4 regions of the Paraburkholderia sp. D1E genome follow, and region 3 is predicted to be linked to each of the others. Evidence: predicted binding sites of a transcription regulator. Region 3 holds the regulator's gene; each other region holds the start of a gene.
The links. Region 3 encodes HrcA, which represses chaperone genes, less so after heat shock. Its sites were predicted from a motif close to TTAGCACTCNNNNNNNNNGAGTGCTAA; they were not measured.
Positions count from the first base shown of each region.

Region 1: the regulator HrcA is predicted to act here: its motif matches at 1,389-1,415, upstream of groES (co-chaperone GroES).
Region 2: the regulator HrcA is predicted to act here: its motif matches at 2,348-2,374, upstream of ACUN0E_RS33845 (co-chaperone GroES).
Region 4: the regulator HrcA is predicted to act here: its motif matches at 1,985-2,011, upstream of rpoH (RNA polymerase sigma factor RpoH).

Region 1 is NZ_JBQYMB010000001.1:8,447,987-8,452,714, forward strand. Features, by position in the region: gene groL (chaperonin GroEL) at 1-973, opposite strand, end outside; gene groES (co-chaperone GroES) at 1,026-1,316, opposite strand; gene ACUN0E_RS38010 (hypothetical protein) at 1,873-2,331, shown strand; gene ACUN0E_RS38015 (TniB family NTP-binding protein) at 2,328-3,032, shown strand; gene ACUN0E_RS38020 (alpha/beta hydrolase) at 3,135-4,103, opposite strand; gene ACUN0E_RS38025 (alpha/beta hydrolase) at 4,166-4,728, opposite strand, start outside.
Region 2 is NZ_JBQYMB010000001.1:7,537,175-7,541,902, forward strand. Features, by position in the region: gene ACUN0E_RS33835 (LLM class flavin-dependent oxidoreductase) at 1-602, shown strand, start outside; partial or broken gene ACUN0E_RS33840 (acyl-CoA dehydrogenase family protein) at 887-2,103, opposite strand; gene ACUN0E_RS33845 (co-chaperone GroES) at 2,398-2,688, shown strand; gene groL (chaperonin GroEL) at 2,707-4,347, shown strand; gene ACUN0E_RS33855 (4Fe-4S binding protein) at 4,470-4,728, opposite strand, start outside.
Region 3 is NZ_JBQYMB010000001.1:8,631,282-8,636,009, reverse strand. Features, by position in the region: gene recN (DNA repair protein RecN) at 1-998, opposite strand, end outside; gene ACUN0E_RS38855 (NAD kinase) at 1,123-2,025, opposite strand; gene hrcA (heat-inducible transcriptional repressor HrcA) at 2,380-3,405, shown strand; gene hemH (ferrochelatase) at 3,580-4,650, shown strand; gene ACUN0E_RS38840 (RNA-binding S4 domain-containing protein) at 4,659-4,728, shown strand, end outside.
Region 4 is NZ_JBQYMB010000001.1:8,843,330-8,848,057, reverse strand. Features, by position in the region: gene ACUN0E_RS39760 (cytochrome ubiquinol oxidase subunit I) at 1-387, opposite strand, end outside; gene cydP (cytochrome oxidase putative small subunit CydP) at 377-637, opposite strand; gene rpoH (RNA polymerase sigma factor RpoH) at 987-1,922, opposite strand; gene ACUN0E_RS39745 (acyloxyacyl hydrolase) at 2,285-2,848, shown strand; gene ACUN0E_RS39740 (nuclear transport factor 2 family protein) at 2,892-3,275, shown strand; partial or broken gene ACUN0E_RS39735 (2-isopropylmalate synthase) at 3,378-4,359, opposite strand.

The DNA of each region.
Region 1 (4,728 bases), 180 kb from region 3:
CTTCGATACGCTTCGCTTGACCCAGTTCAGCCAGCGATGCCTTTTCGAGCGTCAGGCCGGTTTCTTCAGCGATGACTTGGCCGCCGGTCAGGACAGCGATGTCTTCCAGCATGGCCTTACGACGATCGCCAAAGCCCGGAGCCTTGACAGCAACAGTCTTCAGGATGCCGCGGATGTTGTTCACAACCAGCGTAGCCAGCGCTTCGCCTTCGACGTCTTCTGCGATGATCAGCAGCGGACGGCCAGCCTTGGCGACTTGTTCCAGTACCGGCAGCAGATCACGGATGTTCGAAACCTTCTTGTCGTGCAGCAGCACGAACGGGTTTTCGAGCACAGCAACTTGCTTGTCCGGGTTGTTGATGAAGTACGGCGACAGGTAGCCGCGGTCGAATTGCATACCTTCGACAACGTCCAGCTCGTCTTGCAGCGACTTGCCGTCTTCAACCGTGATCACGCCTTCCTTGCCGACCTTGTCCATCGCTTCAGCGATGCGGTCACCGATCGACGAATCGCTGTTTGCCGAAATCGCGCCAACTTGAGCGATTTCCTTGTTGGTCGTGCACGGCTTGCTGATCTTGCGCAGTTCTTCGATCGCGGCCGTCACAGCCTTGTCGATACCGCGCTTCAGGTCCATCGGGTTCATGCCCGATGCAACGTACTTCATGCCTTCGCGGACGATCGACTGAGCCAGAACCGTTGCGGTCGTGGTGCCGTCACCTGCGTTGTCGCTGGTCCTGGAAGCCACTTCCTTGACCATTTGCGCGCCCATGTTCTGGAGCTTGTCTTTCAGTTCGATCTCTTTCGCGACCGAAACACCGTCCTTCGTGATCGTCGGGCCGCCGAAGCTGCGTTCCAGGACAACGTTGCGACCCTTCGGGCCCAGCGTGACCTTCACAGCGTTCGCGAGGATGTTCACGCCTTCAACCATCTTGGCACGGGCGGAATCACCGAATACGACGTCTTTAGCTGCCATCTTCTAACTCCTTGAATTCTTGGGATATAGCCGGGGAAGTAGCGACCAGCGCTTACTTCTGCACCACGGCCATGATGTCTTCTTCACGCATCACGAGCAGTTCGTTGCCGTCGACCTTGACGGTCTGGCCTGCGTATTTGCCGAACAGGACGCGGTCACCAACTTTCACGTCGAGTGCGATTTGTGCACCCTTGTCGTCGCGCTTGCCCGGGCCGACTGCCAGAATTTCGCCTTGATCCGGCTTTTCTGCTGCGGCTTCGGGGATCACGATGCCCGACGCAGTCTTGGTTTCTTGATCCAGACGTTTGACGATCACGCGATCATGCAAAGGACGAAGGTTCATACATACTCCTCTCTTGATTGAGACTGAAGAACGCTGAGAAAACCCGGCTGGCTGAGCCAACCGGCGATGTTGTTAGCACTCTCGTGCAGCGAGTGCTAATTATATGGACGGGTGGTGACAAATTCAAGAAGGGATCTCGCTTTGGTTGTCGATGTCGAGATTCGCTTAACTTTGGACTTTGTTCACTTAAGTTTGAACTCGGAACATACATTCCGACACGGCGGTGACACGCATTTTTCATAACAAACAACCACTTAGCATCGAAAATTCTATTTCGTGGTAGCCCGCGTGCCATACGAGACTGAACAGCAACCGGTCACAAAACTTCACGATCAACGTTCAACTTAGGGTAAACCCTGAATCGGTCACATTCATCAGTCACGCTCTGGAAACTCGAAAACCATGATACGGCCAGCGGCCGCCATGCTACCGCCCTCTGTGTCAGAGCAGATCACCGTTCAGTTGCTCGATCAAGTCATCACCGCGGAATGGTAACGGTGAATCATGCCGGGGTAGTTCACGAATGGATCCAGTACGCCGGCGATGAACTGGTCAAATGCGCCGCGAGATCGGGACGAACTTCAGAACGACGATGACCGCCAACCCCTACGAACTCGGCAGCATCTTTGTGCAGCATCCAAAGACGGGGCACTGGGTTTGCGTCCCGGCCAAAGACGAGGAATACGCAACAGGTCTTTCTCGCACCCAGCACCGGCTGATCCGCGCGGCAGCAGGACAGAAGCTGACAATAGCAAATGCGGAAAGGAGACTCCGCCGCGCTCGCCTCGAGTTGCAGGATCACTGGGCGGCAGCGATTCGCAGCGGAAGGAAAATCAAACGAGGGGCTCGTGATCTGGCGCTGTTCCAAGGCCTGAGCTCATCAGTTTCGTCGAGGCAGGCTTCCGACCGCTCGTTGCAGACGGACATGTCTTCAAGGCTCATCTCCGAAGACGATGCGATCGAACTCGACAGGCCCATCCCGACTTTTGAAGCTTTTTCCGAGGAGGCAATATGAGCTACAGCGACAAGGCGCTCCAGGTCGGCACGCTAATTTCCCAGATCAGGGTGCACCACACATCGTTCAAGGAAACCCTTGATGGCGACGGACGGATTATCCAGCTTGGAAACCATTTGCGGCAACCAGTCGGGGCAAGCGTAATTGCGCCAGCCGGCGCTGGCAAGTCGCTCCTTATCGAATGCGTTCAAAAGAATGTGTGCTCATGGTCTTTTCTCCGCGAGAACAGTGTGCTCGTCGCATCATTAAAGGAGGCGCCCACGGTGGCGCAAATCCAGGACGATCTGCTGGAAAACTTCAGTTATGCCATTTCACCACGCTCGCGGTCGCAAACCAATGCAGTTCTCTTCAATGTGCTCGCAGAAGCGATCGACCAGCACGACATCCGTCTGATTGCCCTCGACGAATATCAACACGTTTTCCTCGCACGCAAAGTCGAGGTTCACGTGGCAATCTTTGACTGGACAAAACGCCTGATGTCCCGAACGAAGCGGCCGGTATTGCTATCAGGCACGGAGACACTGCGCGCAATCGAGACGGCCGATCCGCAATTGTCTACCCGGATCCCAACCGTTTTCAGTTGTATAACGACGCATTTTTTCGCCTCGCAATATGCCCGTTTTGCCCCAGTGCTTGGGCCCCAAAGTCGCTCGACCCAACTGGGACAACCGGTGTCCCTGTGGTCGATGTCCGTTCTTTGAGTGCAAGTGTCATTGAAGACTCGCGTGAGCCTCCGTTACGCCGCCATTTTTCTTCGCCCCACAAAACGGAGCCGGGAGTAATCCGGACAGTGTATGTCACGATCATGCGAGATCAACGGTACGCACGAACTTCAGCAGTTGGTCGCTGACCTCGGCGGCGGCCTCATGTTGTACCCAATGCCCCACGTTATCGAGTTCGAGTCCTCCGACAAGGCCCGGTAAGCCGGCGCGAAGGTCGTCGATGCTAAGCGGATATAACTCTCTCAGACCGTCCGCCTTGCCCCAGATAAAAAACGACGGCTGAACGATCTTCGCGCCCTTCCACGGAGCGGACAAGGCGAAATACGGCTCCGCCGCGCGGTAGTAATTCAATCCTCCGTGGAAACCGGTGCGCTCAAATTCCGCGATGTTATGCGCGACGTAGTCCGTGGGCGCCCACGAAGGCAACGGTCCGGGGGCTGCACGATAAAGACTCCGAGCCGGATCCATTGGACTCCACTGCTGGCCGGCTGGCGCAGTACCCGATGCCCAATACAGAATGCCGGGAATGGTCACCGCGGCGTTGGCCCAGATTTCGTCGGCGTCAGGCCGAATTTGCTCGAACATATAGAACTTGTTCTGATGCCCTGCCTTTCGCATTCTGTCGAAAACACTGACGTCTCCGCGCGGCACGAAAGGGACACTGAGGCAGAATACCGCCGCGAATCGGTCCGGGCGCATCAACGCCGCGTTCCACGCATGCGTCGCACCCCAGTCATGACCGACAAGGATGGCGCGGGGAATCTCCAGCGCATCGAGCAGACCGATCAGGTCGCCTGTTGTGTGCAACGGTGTGTACAGGTTTGCGTCGGCCGGAGCCGAGCTTCGCCCGTAACCACGCATATCCGGGGCAATGGCCCGATATCCCGCCGACGCAATAGCCTTCATCTGCCCGCGCCACGTATAGGAGGTGTCCGGAAAACCGTGGCAAAACAGCACGGCTGGCCCCTCCCCTTGCTCCGTCACGTGCAAGGTAATGCCATTGGTTTCGATGTCGTATTGCTTGATGCCATCGCTGTTCGATGCGTTCATTTCATTCAACTCCTTTAGTCGATGTGTAGGACCCGCTGCGGGTCAGGATGTGTCCGTGATGGCTACGACAGTGCCTTCGCCTCGAGCCAGGAGCGGATTGCCTGGACGAGTTCGACCTTGCGTTCGAGCGGAAGCCAGTGGCCTGCGTCCAGCGTCGCCACAGACAGATCCGAGCAGGCGTTTCGCATGGGGCCGCCGAGCGCGCTGCGGGTGATGTCGCAGATGCCATCGAATTCGCCGTTCACGAACAGAACGGGCTGGCTCAGGCGGCCGCTGTCGGGCGCGGTTCGAGCGTAGGCGATGTTGGCGTCATCGTTCAGATACCAACTGTTACCCGGACGAAAACCGGTCACACGGAACGCATCAACCAGGGCGTCGAAATCAGCGGACGGCCAGAGCGCGGCGTCCCGCGCCACCGCCGGCGCGCGATGTGCCGACCCGAACCAGCCTCCATTGCGCGAGACCAACGCAGAGCGATAAATCTGGCCCACGGACTTCGGGTCTCCAGACCGATAGATCGCCGCCAGGGACGCCGCTATGTCGGCGTTGAAGTCGGTCACGGTCTGATCGAAATGTGTGGGATAGAAGCGGTAGTAGTCCCATTGCCCGTCCGGATACTGGTCGG
Region 2 (4,728 bases), 1.1 Mb from region 3:
ACAACTTCAGCTTTGCACCCGAGCTTTCGACGTGGAAGCTGGACAAGGCGTTTGTAACGCCCAAGCCACGCTATGGGCGTCCGTTGCTCGTGAATGCGACCGGCTCCGACGCCGGCATCGACTTCGCGGCCCGCTACTCCGACATCGTATTCATCACGAGTCCCGCCGGCTCCGAGATCGAGGCCGCACTGACCGCATTGCCCGCGCACACTGCACGCGTGAAGGCCGCAGCAGCGAAGCACGGGCGTGCAATCCGTACGCTGATCAATCCGATGGTGATCTGCCGCGAGACAGCCGCCGAGGCACACGCCTATCACGACGCCATCGTGGCGCATGGCGACGAAGCCGGTTTCCATCGTTTCGATAGCGACGCTCATGCATGGCGCGGCAATGCCGAACAGCGCAATCAGGCCGCGGCGCGCGCGGTGGGGGGCAACATCTCGATCGTCGGCTCGCCGCAGCAGATCGCGGATTACATCGTGCGGCTGCATCAGGCCGGTGTCGACGGCGTGCAGCTGAGTTTCTTCGATTTCCAGCCCGACCTGGATTTCTTCGGCGAGCGCGTCCTGCCGTTACTGCGCGAAGCAGGCTTGCGGTACTGACGACTGGTTACTGATGACACATGTCACATCGCAGGCGGCGTTGCGCCGCCACCGCAAGCGCCTCTTCAGCGGCGCACCCGGATTGGCCGTCACGCTCATCATCGCGCTGTCAGGCCTGCCGTCGCAGGCACAGACTCGCGGCGATAAGCCCGTCCCCTTGTCCGTCCCAGGTGCCCGTTGTTTCTGAACCGCGCAAGACGATGCGCGTCAGAATCAGTAGGCACCCGCCAGGCGGTCACTTCGTCAAGACACTTTGGGGGAAACCGTGGCGCCTTTCCAGATACTCAGAAAACGCGCCCTTCGGTGAGATGCGTGGTCACACCGTTCAACTCGTAGTCGCCGATCACGCGTGCTTTGTGCAGCAATGGATTGTGGCTGAAAATCGTGCGCAGATTGCGCCAGTGACGGTCGAAATTGTCAGCTCGCCCAGTGGCCGACGCGCCGCCGATTTCAAACAGGCGCTCGCCCGCATGGAGCGCCAGCTTGCTGACCACCAGTTGAGTTTTGGCGGTAGCCAGCGAGCCTTCCAGCACCAACTGCTCCGCATTGGCCGCGCCGCTGCGGATTGCATTGGCCGAACGGTCCAGAGTGCGTGCGTTCTGATTCACCAGCGCGTCGATCGACAGGCTGTGCGCCGCGAGATCGCCGACCACCTGCTGCACGAAACCGTCCTCGCGTGCCGAAGGGGCCGGGCTATGAGCACCGGGCGCCCGTATTGCGTCACGTAGCGTCGCGCATCCGCAAGAATGTTACGCACGATACCTGCCGCAACCGTCACCAGATGCAACTGCCGCAATGCGCTGCCGTGCCGGCCTGCGAGACTCGTATAGCCACGCGTGGCAATTTCATCCGAGAGGACCTGTACGTTGTCGAGTACCAGGCTGCCACTCGCCGTCATGCGTTGCCCCATCCCATCCCAGTCGTCGAGTACCTGCAGACCTTCGCGGGACACCGGAATCACGATCGACACCTTCTCGTCGTTTTCATCCTGCACGTTGATACGCGCATAGTCGGAGAACGCCGTGCCGGTCGAATAGTATTTCTTGCCCGTTACGCGAAAGTGCTCACCGTCGCGCACCAGTTTAGTGACGATTTCACCGGGCCTGGACGTGCCGAGTTCCGTCGACGCCCCACCGAAGATTGCCCCTGCCCGTACCCGTTCGATCTGCGTATCGTTGAAAGCGGAACGCGGTGACAACAGCAATTGCTCGGTCAGATCGAAATGAATCCGCAATGCATGCGCGACATTCGATTCATGCGCGGCCAGCGTGGCTATCACATGAAAAAGATCTTCTAGCGAACCACCGAGGCCACCCCATTCGACCGGAAAACGAGCCACGCCCAGCCCCGATTCGCGAAACAACGCGAAGCGGTCGAACGGCAACTCGCGCCGCACTTCACGTTGCGCGGCATCTTCGCCGATCGCTTTAGCGAGTGCCGGCAACCCGGTCAGTGCCGCGTGAAGCCGCGCATGCGCTGCGCCTTCCTGAGAGACCTGCATGCCTTCATTCCTTGTTTGTAAAAGCGCACGGATCAGGCTTGATCCGGCTAATGTGCCTTGGGAGAACGAACAGCGTCCGCATGGGACGTGCCGATGCGACAGGCCAGTATAGGGATGCGGCACGCAGCGTAAAACCAGCGATTCAAGCTATGGATATGCGCGTTTCTGAAATGCCATTTGCCGATAAGGATCGATGAATCCGTTATTGGAGCGTCGCCCGGCATATTTCTATACTCGATTCCGGTCAGCACTCACCAACGACGAGTGCCAAATTTCAACTGCGGAAGTCGAACCATGAGCCTACGTCCCTTGCATGACCGCTTGATCGTCAAGCGTCTCGACCAGGAAACCAAAACTGCTTCAGGCATTGTCATTCCTGAGAGCGCCGCGGAAAAACCCGACCAGGGCGAAGTCATCGCCATTGGACCGGGCAAGCGCGATAACGACGGCAAACGTATCGAGCCCGACCTGAAAGTCGGCGAGCGTGTTCTGTTCGGCAAGTACGCCGGTCAGTCGGTCAAAGTCGACGGCAACGAATTGCTCGTACTGCGCGAGGAAGATGTCGTCGCAGTCGTCACTCAATAACGAACGGAGCGTTACAACATGGCAGCAAAAGAAATCATTTTTAGCGACGTCGCCCGCTCGAAACTGGTCGAAGGCGTCAACATCCTGGCCAACGCGGTCAAGGTCACGCTCGGTCCGAAGGGACGTAACGTGGTTCTGGAGCGCAGCTTCGGCTCGCCGGTGGTGACGAAAGACGGCGTCTCGGTCGCCAAGGAAATCGAATTGTCGGACCGCGTGCAGAACATCGGCGCGCAACTGGTGAAGGAAGTCGCGTCGCGCACCAGCGACGCCGCCGGTGACGGCACCACCACCGCGACGGTGCTCGCGCAAGCCATCGTGCGTGAAGGTCAGAAATACGTCGCGGCGGGTCTCAATCCGCTAGACCTGAAGCGCGGCATCGATAAAGCCGTGGTGGCCGCCATCGACGAGTTGAAGAAGATCAGCAAGCCGACCACGACCAGCAAGGAAATCGCCCAGGTCGCAACGATTTCGGCCAACGGCGAGGAGTCTATCGGTCAGCGCATTGCCGAAGCGATCGATCGGGTCGGCAAGGAAGGCGTCATCACCGTTGAAGACGGCAAGTCGCTCGACGATGAACTCGACGTGGTGGAAGGCCTGCAGTTCGACCGTGGCTATCTATCGCCGTATTTCATCAACGATCAGGACAAGCAGGTTGCCGTGCTCGACAACCCGTTCGTGCTGCTGCACGACAAGAAGGTGTCGAACATCCGTGATCTGCTGCCGATTCTGGAGCAGGTCGCGAAAGCCGGCCGGCCGCTTCTGATCATCGCGGAAGACGTGGAAGGCGAAGCGCTGGCTACGCTCGTAGTCAACAACATTCGTGGCATTCTGAAGACCGTCGCGGTCAAGGCGCCAGGTTTCGGCGACCGCCGCAAAGCGCTGCTCGAAGACATCGCGATTCTGACAGGCGGCCAGGTGATCGCTGAGGAGACCGGACTGTCGCTCGAAAAGGCGACGCTCGCGGAACTCGGTCAGGCCAAGCGCATCGAGGTGGGCAAAGAGAACACCACGCTCATCGACGGCGCGGGCGACAGCAAGACCATCGAAGCGCGTGTGAAACAGATCCGCACCCAGATCGAGGAAGCAAGCTCCGACTACGACCGCGAAAAACTGCAGGAACGAGTGGCGAAGCTGGCGGGTGGTGTCGCTGTCATCAAGGTCGGCGGTGCAACCGAGATCGAGGTCAAGGAAAAGAAAGACCGCGTCGACGACGCGTTGCATGCCACGCGCGCCGCAGTCGAAGAAGGGATCGTGCCGGGCGGTGGCGTCGCGTTGATTCGCGTGAAGCAGGCCATCAGCGGACTCAAAGGTTTGAACGCCGACCAGGACGCGGGCATCAAGATCGTGCTGCGCGCGCTTGAAGAGCCGCTGCGTCAGATCGTGACGAATGCCGGTGAAGAGGCTAGCGTGGTGGTCGCGAAAGTGGCTGAAGGCACGGGCAACTTCGGTTACAACGCGCAGACCGGCGAATATGGCGATCTCGTCGAATCGGGCGTACTCGATCCGACCAAGGTCACGCGTACAGCGCTGCAAAACGCGGCGTCGATTGCGGGTCTGCTGCTGACCACCGACGCCACCGTGCATGAAGCACCGAAGGATGCGCCGGCGGCAGGTCAGCCTGGTGGCCCGGGCGCAGGTGGACCGGGACTGGATTTCTGAGCGTCGGCACCATAGCAGGTCATGCCCGCCAGCGTGCTTTTTACAGCATGCCGGCGGGCGCTAACGGGACACATACGGGGCACACAGAACTGCACGTACCCATCCCACCGCGCTCATGTGTCTCAATGCGAGCGAATCAGCAACTCGTAGCTCGCATCCTGGCTCGCGGTTGACTGTCTTTCACGTCCCCAGCCGATCGCGAGCCGGTAGTTTCCCAGGACAGGTTCATCTGATCCGGCGGCGAGCGACGCAGGTTCGACTTGCGGTGCAACGAAGAGCGCGTCTTCGGGGCAATACAGTTCGCACATGAAGCAAGTCTGACAGTCGCCTTGACGCGCGATGCGCGGTGGGCCGTCGCGCACCACGTCGAACACGTTGGTC
Region 3 (4,728 bases):
CGCGCTTCGTGTTCTTCAGGCAGCGTCTCGGGTTTCAGGCGGAATTTGCGCGCGGCCGAGTGCAGTGCGTCGAGACGCTTTTCGACCTGGGCGAGCCGGTCGGGATCCAGTTCGAGTTTCTGCGCGTAGTGGCTGAGCGAATAGGCCGCTTCCTGCAACTGGATCTCGGCCGGCTCCAGCGCTGCCAGCACATCGTTCAGCGCCGGATCGATCTCGGCCAGGTCGCGCACCTTCGACACGATCGAGGCGAGATGCGTGATCATCGCCTCGTCGGATTCGGATAGCGCGCCGAGTGCACCTTGAACGCCGTCGATCAGATTGGCTGAATGCGACAGGCGGCGGTGTTCGCTGTTGACCTCTTCCCATTCGCCGGGTTGCGGCGAAAGTTTGTCCAGTTCGGTGAGTTGCCAGGCGAGGCGCTCACGCTCCAGTTGTAGTTCGCGGTCGCGTGTTTGCGCATGCTCGACGGCCTGAACCTTGTCGCGCCACGTTCGCCATGCGCGCGCGACGGTCGCTGCGGTTTCCGTGAGGCCGGCATGGGTGTCGAACAATTCGCGTTGCGCGTCCGGGCGCATCAGCAACTGGTGCGCATGCTGCCCGTGAATATCCACCAGCATCTCGCCGACTTCGCGCAACTGCGCAAGCGTTGCCGCCGTGCCGTTGATGAAGGCACGCGAGCGGCCGTTCGCATCCACTACGCGACGCAGCATGACGGTGCTGCCGTGATGGCCCTCGTCGGCGGTCGTGCCGAGCGCCTGCTCGTCGAGCCATTGCTCGACTTGCGCATGCGTCTCGAACTCCGCGGTGATGTCGGCGCGGCTCTCGCCGGTGCGAACCACGCTCGCATCGGCACGGGCGCCGAGCGCGAGGGCCAGCGCGTCGATCAGGATCGACTTGCCAGCGCCTGTTTCGCCGGAGAAAACGGTAAAGCCGCTGTCGAATTCGAGATCGAGCGCGGCGACGATGACGAAGTCGCGTATCGAGAGGTGGCGAAGCATGGAGGTCGTCAGTTGGGCTTGAGATTCAGGGTTCGGCAGCGGCGGCGTTCGCATTCCGGTGGCCGGCATTCCGGTGGCCGGCACTCCGGTGGCCGGCACTCCGGTGTTCCGGCGGTCCGGCCGCTTAGGGCTTGGGGTCTTCTTCGTGCGACGGATATTCATTCCAGTGCAGCTTCTTGCGCAGCGTGGCGTAGTGGCTGTAGCCGACGGGGTGCAGCATCGGCACCGTATGACGCGAGCGGCGTACTTCGATCGTGTCGCTCAATTCCAGCGAAGTGAACGACTGCATGTCGAAATTGACGTTCACTTCGCGGCCCGAGACGATCTGGATGCTCACCTTCGAGTTGTCCGGCAGCACGATTGGGCGGTTCGATAGCGCATGCGGCGCGATCGGCACCAGTACGATGCCTTGCAGTTGCGGATGCAGGATCGGCCCCTGCGAGGACAGCGCGTAGGCGGTCGAACCCGTAGGCGTGGCGACGATCAGGCCATCCGAGCGCTGGTTGTACATGAAGCGCCCGTCCACCGAGACATGCAGTTCCGCCATGCCCGAGAAGCCGCTGCGGTTGACCACCACGTCGTTGAAAGCAAGCGCGTGATAGATCGGGGCGCCGCCGCGCATGATGCGGGCTTCGAGCAACATGCGCTCTTCGCGCTCGAAGTTGCCGGCGAGCATTTGCGGCACGATCTCGCGCATGTCGGAGATCGGAATGTCGGTAATGAAGCCGAGCCGCCCGTGGTTGATGCCGATCAGCGGCGTGCGGTAGGGCGCAAGCTGGCGGCCGATGCCTAGCATCGTGCCGTCGCCGCCGAGCACCACGGCAACGTCGGCACGCGCGCCGATCTCGGCGGGACGCAGCGCCGGATAGTCGGTGACGCCAATTTCGGCGGCGGTGTCGGCTTCGAACACGACCTCGAAGCCGCGCTTCGCGATGCACGAGGCGAGCGCGGTTAGCGGCTCCCCGATGCCCGGCGTATTGTTGCGCCCGACGAGCGCGACGGTCTTGAACTGGCTAGTCACTTGCATGCCGGCATTACACCATAGGTAGGGCCTGAAAAGAACCGCAGACAGACCCGGTGGCGGGCCTGTGCAGACGGGCTGTCAGCGCGTTGGGCGATTATCGTTAGAATGGTGAAGCTTTGATGACATGCACGCCGGTTGTAGTCCGGCGGCGTGCGGCCAGCGGACTCGTGGAACGGGCGGCTGGCGAGGCGGCGGGCCTGGGTCTGGACGAGGTGCCGGCAAGAATGCTGGACACAGCGCCGGTCAAGGCGCCGCACAGAATACCAGGCGCCGCCCCGCCGACCGGTGGCACGATAGTCAGGGGTCGGCGACGTTAGCGCTCGCTGTAGTCGCGTCATTAAGCTAAAATTTTCCGTCATGCTAGATCCTCGCGCACAAACCCTCCTCAAAACGCTGATCGAGCGCTACATCGCCGAAGGTCAGCCGGTCGGCTCGCGCACGTTGTCGCGCTATTCCGGTCTCGAACTGAGTCCGGCAACGATCCGCAACGTGATGTCCGATCTCGAGGACCTGGGGCTCGTGATTAGTCCGCATACTTCAGCGGGCCGGATTCCGACGCCGCGCGGCTACCGCTTGTTCGTCGATACCATGCTGACGGTGGAATCCGCCGCAGACGAAGAAGCGGTGATGCGCATCGTCAAGACCACGCTGCAGGCGGGCGACCCGCAGAAAGTCGTCGCCGCGGCGGCCAGCGTGCTGTCCAATCTGTCGCAGTTCGCCGGTGTGGTGCTCACGCCGCGCCGCAGCCACGTGTTCAAGCAGATCGAGTTCATGCGCCTGTCGGACAAGCGCATCCTGCTGATCATCGTGACGCCCGAGGGCGACGTACAGAACCGCATCATGGCGACCCAGCGCGACTTTTCGCCGTCGCAGCTGGTGGAAGCCTCCAATTACATCAACGCGCACTTCGCGGGCCTCTCTTTCGACGACGTGCGCCGCCGCCTGCGGGAAGAAATCGACGAGCTGCGCGGCGATATGACCACGCTGATGCACGCCGCGGTCACGGCCAGCACGGATGAATCCGACACCGGCGAGACCGTGCTGATTTCCGGCGAGCGCAACCTGCTCGAAGTCGCCGACCTTTCGTCGGACATGGCGCGCTTGCGCAAACTGTTCGATGTATTCGACCAAAAGACCAGTCTCCTTCAGTTGCTCGACGTATCGAGTCACGCCGCGGGCGTGCAGATTTTCATCGGCGGCGAGTCGAATCTCGTGCCGATCGAGGAAATGAGCGTGGTAACCGCGCCTTATGAGGTGAACGGCAAGATTGTCGGCACGCTCGGTGTGATCGGGCCGACTCGCATGGCCTACAACCGCGTGATTCCAATCGTGGATATCACCGCGCGGCTGCTTTCCCTGACGCTCAGCAGTAACCAGCAATAACCGGCGGTATCTGCAGGCTGCGACACCGCGTGCTGCAAATGATGCGCGACGGCGCGCGGCTTGCCAATTGGCCGAATGGCCAGGGGTCCCTGGCGGACCTTGCAATGGACCGCGCCGCTATAATGAATCCCACCTGAACCGACTTTCCGCCTAAAGCGGTTATACCTGCTCCCTATGCGCTTCGACCTCGAGCGGCCATCACAGAACGCCACGTCACACCGTGTCGCCGTGTTGCTGATCAATCTCGGCACGCCTGACGCGCCGACGCCGCGTGCGGTCCGTCGCTATCTTGCGCAGTTCCTGTCCGATCCGCGCGTGGTCGAAATTCCGGCACTCCTCTGGCAGGTGATTCTGCGGCTGTTGATTTTGCCGTCCCGGAGCCGTTCGTCAGCGAAGAAATATGCGGCCGTGTGGATGCCGGAGGGTTCGCCGCTGCGTGTCTTCACCGAGAAGCAGGTGGAGGGTTTGCGCCATCTTCTGCAATTGAACGACTACACGGTGCTGGTCGACTACGCCATGCGCTACGGCACGCCCGGTATTCCGGCCATGCTGAACCAGCTGAAGCTGGCGGGCGCCGAGCGCGTGCTGCTGGTGCCCATGTATCCGCAGTACTCGTCGTCGACCACGGCCACGGCTTTCGACGACGCCTTTTCGGCCCTCAAGCGCATGCGCAATCAGCCGGAAATCCGCACGGTGCGCCAGTATGCCGATCATCCGGCGTACATCGCCGCGCTCGCCGCGCAGGTGCATCAGTACTGGCATCAGTACGGCAGGCCGGACTTCGCCGCGGGCGACAAGCTGGTGCTGAGTTTTCACGGGGTGCCCAAGCGCACGATGGATCTCGGCGATCCATACCACGAGCAATGCCAGCAGACCGGCGCGTTGTTGACACAGGCGCTGGGATTGACGCAGGTGGAATGCCGTATCACGTTTCAGTCGCGATTCGGCAAGGCCGAATGGCTGCAGCCGTACACCGCACCCACGCTGAAGGAGTTGGGCGCGGCGGGCGTGCGGCGTGCTGACGTGTTCTGTCCGGGTTTTACCGCCGATTGCCTTGAAACGATTGAAGAAATCGGGATGGAAGTACGTGACGAGTTCCTGCGGGCGGGCGGCAAGGAATTTCATCGGATTCCCTGCGTGAACGCTTCACACGCGTGGATCGCCGCGCTAGGCGAAATCGTCGCGCAGAATCTGCAGGGCTGGCCCGTGCAAGCGGTGCCGGTGCCGCACACGACCGGGGCTTGAGCAGGCTCATGAATTACAGGATTTCAACTGAATCGGGCGCGAAGTTGCGCATCGACAAATGGCTGTGGGCGGCGCGCT
Region 4 (4,728 bases), 210 kb from region 3:
CACGTGCTGCACTTTCGAGAGCCGGTTCCATCCGAAGAAGAACAAACCGACGAAGGTCGACTCGAGGAAGAACGCCATCAAACCTTCAACGGCCAGCGGCACGCCGAAAATGTCGCCGACATAGTGCGAGTAGTACGACCAGTTGGTGCCGAACTGGAACTCCAGCGTGAGACCGGTGGTGACGCCCATCGCAAAATTGATGCCGAACAGCTTGCCCCAGAACTGGGTCATGTCCTTGTAGATCTGCTTGCCGGTCATCACATAAACGGACTCCATGATGACGAGCAACCACGACAGACCAAGCGTAAGCGGCACGAATAGAAAGTGATAAAGCGCCGTGATGGCGAACTGGAGGCGCGACAGTTCTACGACTTCGCTAACGGGCATGTTGATCACCTTGGGACGGATGCGAGGCAGGCACGGACAGCAGCGCCTGCGCAACTTGTTCAGGCGGCAGCGACATATGCTCCGCCTGCGGATGGTTGAAGAATGTGTATTTGAGCGCCATCAGCAGTGCGAACTTGATGACGAGCACGATGGCGATATCCCGCGCCAGCGTCGGACCGCGCACCCAGGCGCCGAACCGTTTGCGTAGGCTCGAGCGAGGGTTGTTATCGGGATTCAAGGCTATGGTCATGATCGGTCGAAGGCGACTTCATACCGGTGATTCCGGCTGGATCCAGGTCGCCTGAGCGGTCTGGCAAGTGCATCCCGATTCTAGAAGCAAGGACCTCGCACGCGTAAGTTCGGCACTGCGACATTGGGTCGCGAACATTGTCCTGTGCGAACAGTATTGCTATGAGGTTTGTGATACGTCAAGAAACGCGTGCAGGGCGGGTATGTTCTTGAGTGAGTGCGCATGCGTCTGCGATTGAGCGCATGCATCGTCGAGTGGGCACAAAAAAGCCCTGCCTTCTTGCGAGGGCAGGGCTCTGCGACTAAACAGCGCACGCCGGACGAGCCGGCACAACTAAAGGTTTTAAGCCTTACGCATATTCGGCCAAAGCGCCGCGCATTTTCTTCATTGCGCTCGCCTCGATCTGACGAATACGTTCGGCCGAGACGCCGAATTCGTCGGCTAGTTCGTGCAGCGTCGAACCACCAGAGCCGTCGTCTTCCACCTTCAGCCAGCGGGCTTCGATGATGCGGCGGCTGCGGGCGTCCAGCGCTTCCAGCGCGCTCGCGATACCGTCGCTTTGCAGCTTGTCGCGCTGACGCGAAGCCAGCACGGCAGTCGGCTCGCTATGCGAGTCGGCGAGGTAGGCGATCGGCGCGTACGACTCTTCACCGTCTTCGACCTGGCCTTCCAGCGCAATATCGCCGCCGGACAAGCGCGTTTCCATCTCGGCCACTTCTTCGCGCTTCACGTTCAGCTCTTTGGCAAGACCTTCGATCTCGTCAGGCGTGAACGCGCCCAGGCCCTGCTTGTGGCTGCGCAGGTTGAAGAACAGCTTGCGCTGCGCTTTGGTGGTGGCAACCTTCACCATCCGCCAATTGCGCAGGATGTATTCGTGGATCTCAGCCTTGATCCAGTGCATGGCGTATGACACGAGCCGTACGTTCTGCTCCGGGTCGAAGCGCTTCACAGCCTTCATCAGGCCGATATTGCCTTCCTGGATCAGGTCGGCATGCGGCAGTCCATAACCAAGGTAATTGCGCGCGATCGAGACGACCAGCCGCAGGTGCGACAGGACGAGACGGCGCGCGGACTCGAGGTTGTCCTGCTCGCGAAATTCAGTGGCGAACTGGCGTTCTTCCGCCGGCGTCAGCATCGGAATCCGATTTACGGCCTGGATGTAGGCGTCGATATTGCCCAGCTGGCCGGGCAGCAGCGAGGAATGCGAGAGCGCCAGTGCACCTGCCGAAGCGGCCTTAGCCGACGACGGGCTCAGAGTACTCGGAAGGGTCATTGCATGGCTCACGTAGGAAACTCCTTTGGAATCAGACAAAAGCGTATTCAGTTAAACGACTCCAGCGTTGGATGTTAGCACTCTGATTTGCCGAGTGCTAATACTTAGAGGCTGTAGGGGCATCCAAGTTCCGCATATTCCTATTGAAATTTCGGTTTTGATAGCCATGTGGTGCCTCTGCAAACGGTCGCGTGTAGGCCGTAGGATTTACCTGGCAAAGCGCCTCCGTTCTTATAAGTGACCGATTTTTTCTAAAATTGAAGTGACTAATTGCGAGAATTTAGGTTTCTTCATACGATCCGCCGGATGTAGATTATCTTTAAAATAAACGGGACAGTGTCCGCTGATCAACGTTCGGCTAGCTCGGGTGCTCGATGAAGAACAAAAAAAGCGCGTTGTGTGGTCTGGCTCTAAAGGGTGCTTCGGCGGCTATTCTGTTTAGCGCTTCAGGACTGGCCGCAGCCGACCAGTTTGGCGTGCAGATTGCCGGCGGCGTTGGGGATCACCACATTAAAAAGCTCGATCTCGGCCTGGTTTGGGATCCGAATTTGACGTGGTGGCAGATCGGCGATTGGCATTTCTCGCTGATCGGCGAAGCACACGTGGCCTGGTGGCATACCAACGAAGGGACTGTGCACGAAAATATCGGCGAAATCGGTGTGACGCCGATCATTCGCTTCATTGACGGAGCGGGTGCGATTCGTCCGTATATCGAAGCGGGCGCCGGAATCAGGCTTCTTTCGAGTCCGAGGATATCTTCTGACCTCACACTCGCCACAGCGTTCCAATTCGCCCCCATGGCGGGCGTCGGCCTGCAATTTGGCAGCCGCCAGCAGTACGAAGCGGGCTACCGCTTCCAGCATATTTCCAACGGCGGTATCAAAGAGCCGAATCCTGGTATAAATTTCCACCAGCTATATTTGCAATATAACTTCTGACGACCGTGGCCACGTTCGGCTCACCGGTGCGAGGGGCTGAGCAATGGCGGCAAAGATAATCGAAGCGATTCGCGGGCTCGAGCGGGAGCGCTTTCGTGCGATGGTCGACGGCGACGGGCCGTCGCTCGATACCTTGCTCGCGGACAACGTGAGCTATGTCCACACGAATGGCAAGCGCGAAACGAAGCGGCAGTTCATCGACGGTATTACGGCCGGGCGCCGCCGCTATCGGCAGATCGAGGTGCAGTCGCAAGATGTGTTGCCGGTGGGGCGTGAGACCTGCGTCGTCACCGGGCGCGCGTTGATCGAAATGGAAGCGAATAACGGGGCGCTGCTGTTTCCAATTGCGTATACGGCGATTCATGTGCAGGAAGACGGGCAATGGCGTCTGATCGCTTGGCAGGCGACGCGTTGCGCGATCGAGTGAGCCTTTTGAGCTCACTCCGTTTCGCGGCTTGCGTTTGGTGAACGCTCAAGCTGCTACGCGCTGCAGATCCTCATCGCTCCGCACTGGCCGCTGCGCCGCAACACCCGCATACGGATGCCGCGGATGCACCGGAATCTGATTGCAGCGTTCCACCACGCGTCGCACTGCGTCGATATCGGAGAAGTCGAGACCCGGGTCGATGCCCTGCGCGTGAAGGTTCATCGCGACCGTCACGAGGTCCACGTTGCCCGTGCGCTCGCCGCTGCTGAACAGACATCCTTCGACGCGATCCGCGCCCGCCAGCAGCGCCAGTTCCGTGGCGGCCACGGCGGTGCCGCGATCGTTATGCGGATGCACCGACAGCACGATGCTGTCGCGATAGCCGAGATTGCGATCCATCCATTCGATCTGGTCGGCGAACACGTTCGGTGTCGCGGCCTCCACGCTCGCGGGCAGGTTGACGATCATCTTGTGATCGCGTGTGGGCTGCCACGTCTGCGCGACCGCATCGCATACTTCGCGCGCGTACGGGAAGCTCGGTCGTATTGAAGGTTTCGGGCGAATACTGGAAGGTCCAGCGCGTATCGGGCCGCGCTTGGGCGTGTTCCTTGATGAGGCGCGTGCCTTCTACCGCCAGCGCCTTGATTTCGTCCTTCGACTGGTTGAAGACGATCTTGCGAAACGACGGGCAGATCGCGTTGTACAGGTGCACGATGGCGCGCGGCGCGCCCTCCAGCGAGTCGAACGTGCGCGCAATCAGTTCAGCGCGCGACGGCACGAACACTTCGATCGTCACGTCATCGGGAATGCGCTTTTCTTCGATCAGTTTGCGGACGAAATCGAAATCGGTTTGCGAGGCCGACGGGAAACCGACTTCGATCTCCTTGAAGCCGATCGCCACCAGCATTTCGAAGAATTCGAGCTTTTGCGCGGCATTCATCGGTTCGATCAGCGCCTGATTGCCGTCACGCAGATCGGTGCTCATCCAGATGGGCGCCTGGTTGATCGTGCGGCTTGGCCATTTGCGGCCGGTGAGGCGCACAGCGGGGAAGGGGCGGTATTTTTCAGCGGGATTGCGCAACATGATGAACCTCGTTCGTTGTGTCGTATGCGAAAGGGTGTGGCCTCGAGCGGCAGGCGGGCTGCCACGGATGCACGGCCCGCCAGCCGGTGGCTAGCGGTAACAACGAACGGGCGCGAACGAACAATGTCATGGTGACGGCGAAAACGAACGTGGATGATGCCCATGCAACGTGCATTTGACCCTCGCGCTTCGTCCGAACGGTAAACGGACGAATGCAAACGACTACAGGTTGTGAAGAATTATGGTCGGGGGTGAAACGGGAACTGCGGAACTGCTTTTGAGGACCGCGCTTTGGTCAACGCAAGTTGACAGCGCGCGGCGCTACGTCTGACTTACGCTAGACGTAGCGATAGAGGCCGCGCCAGGCGG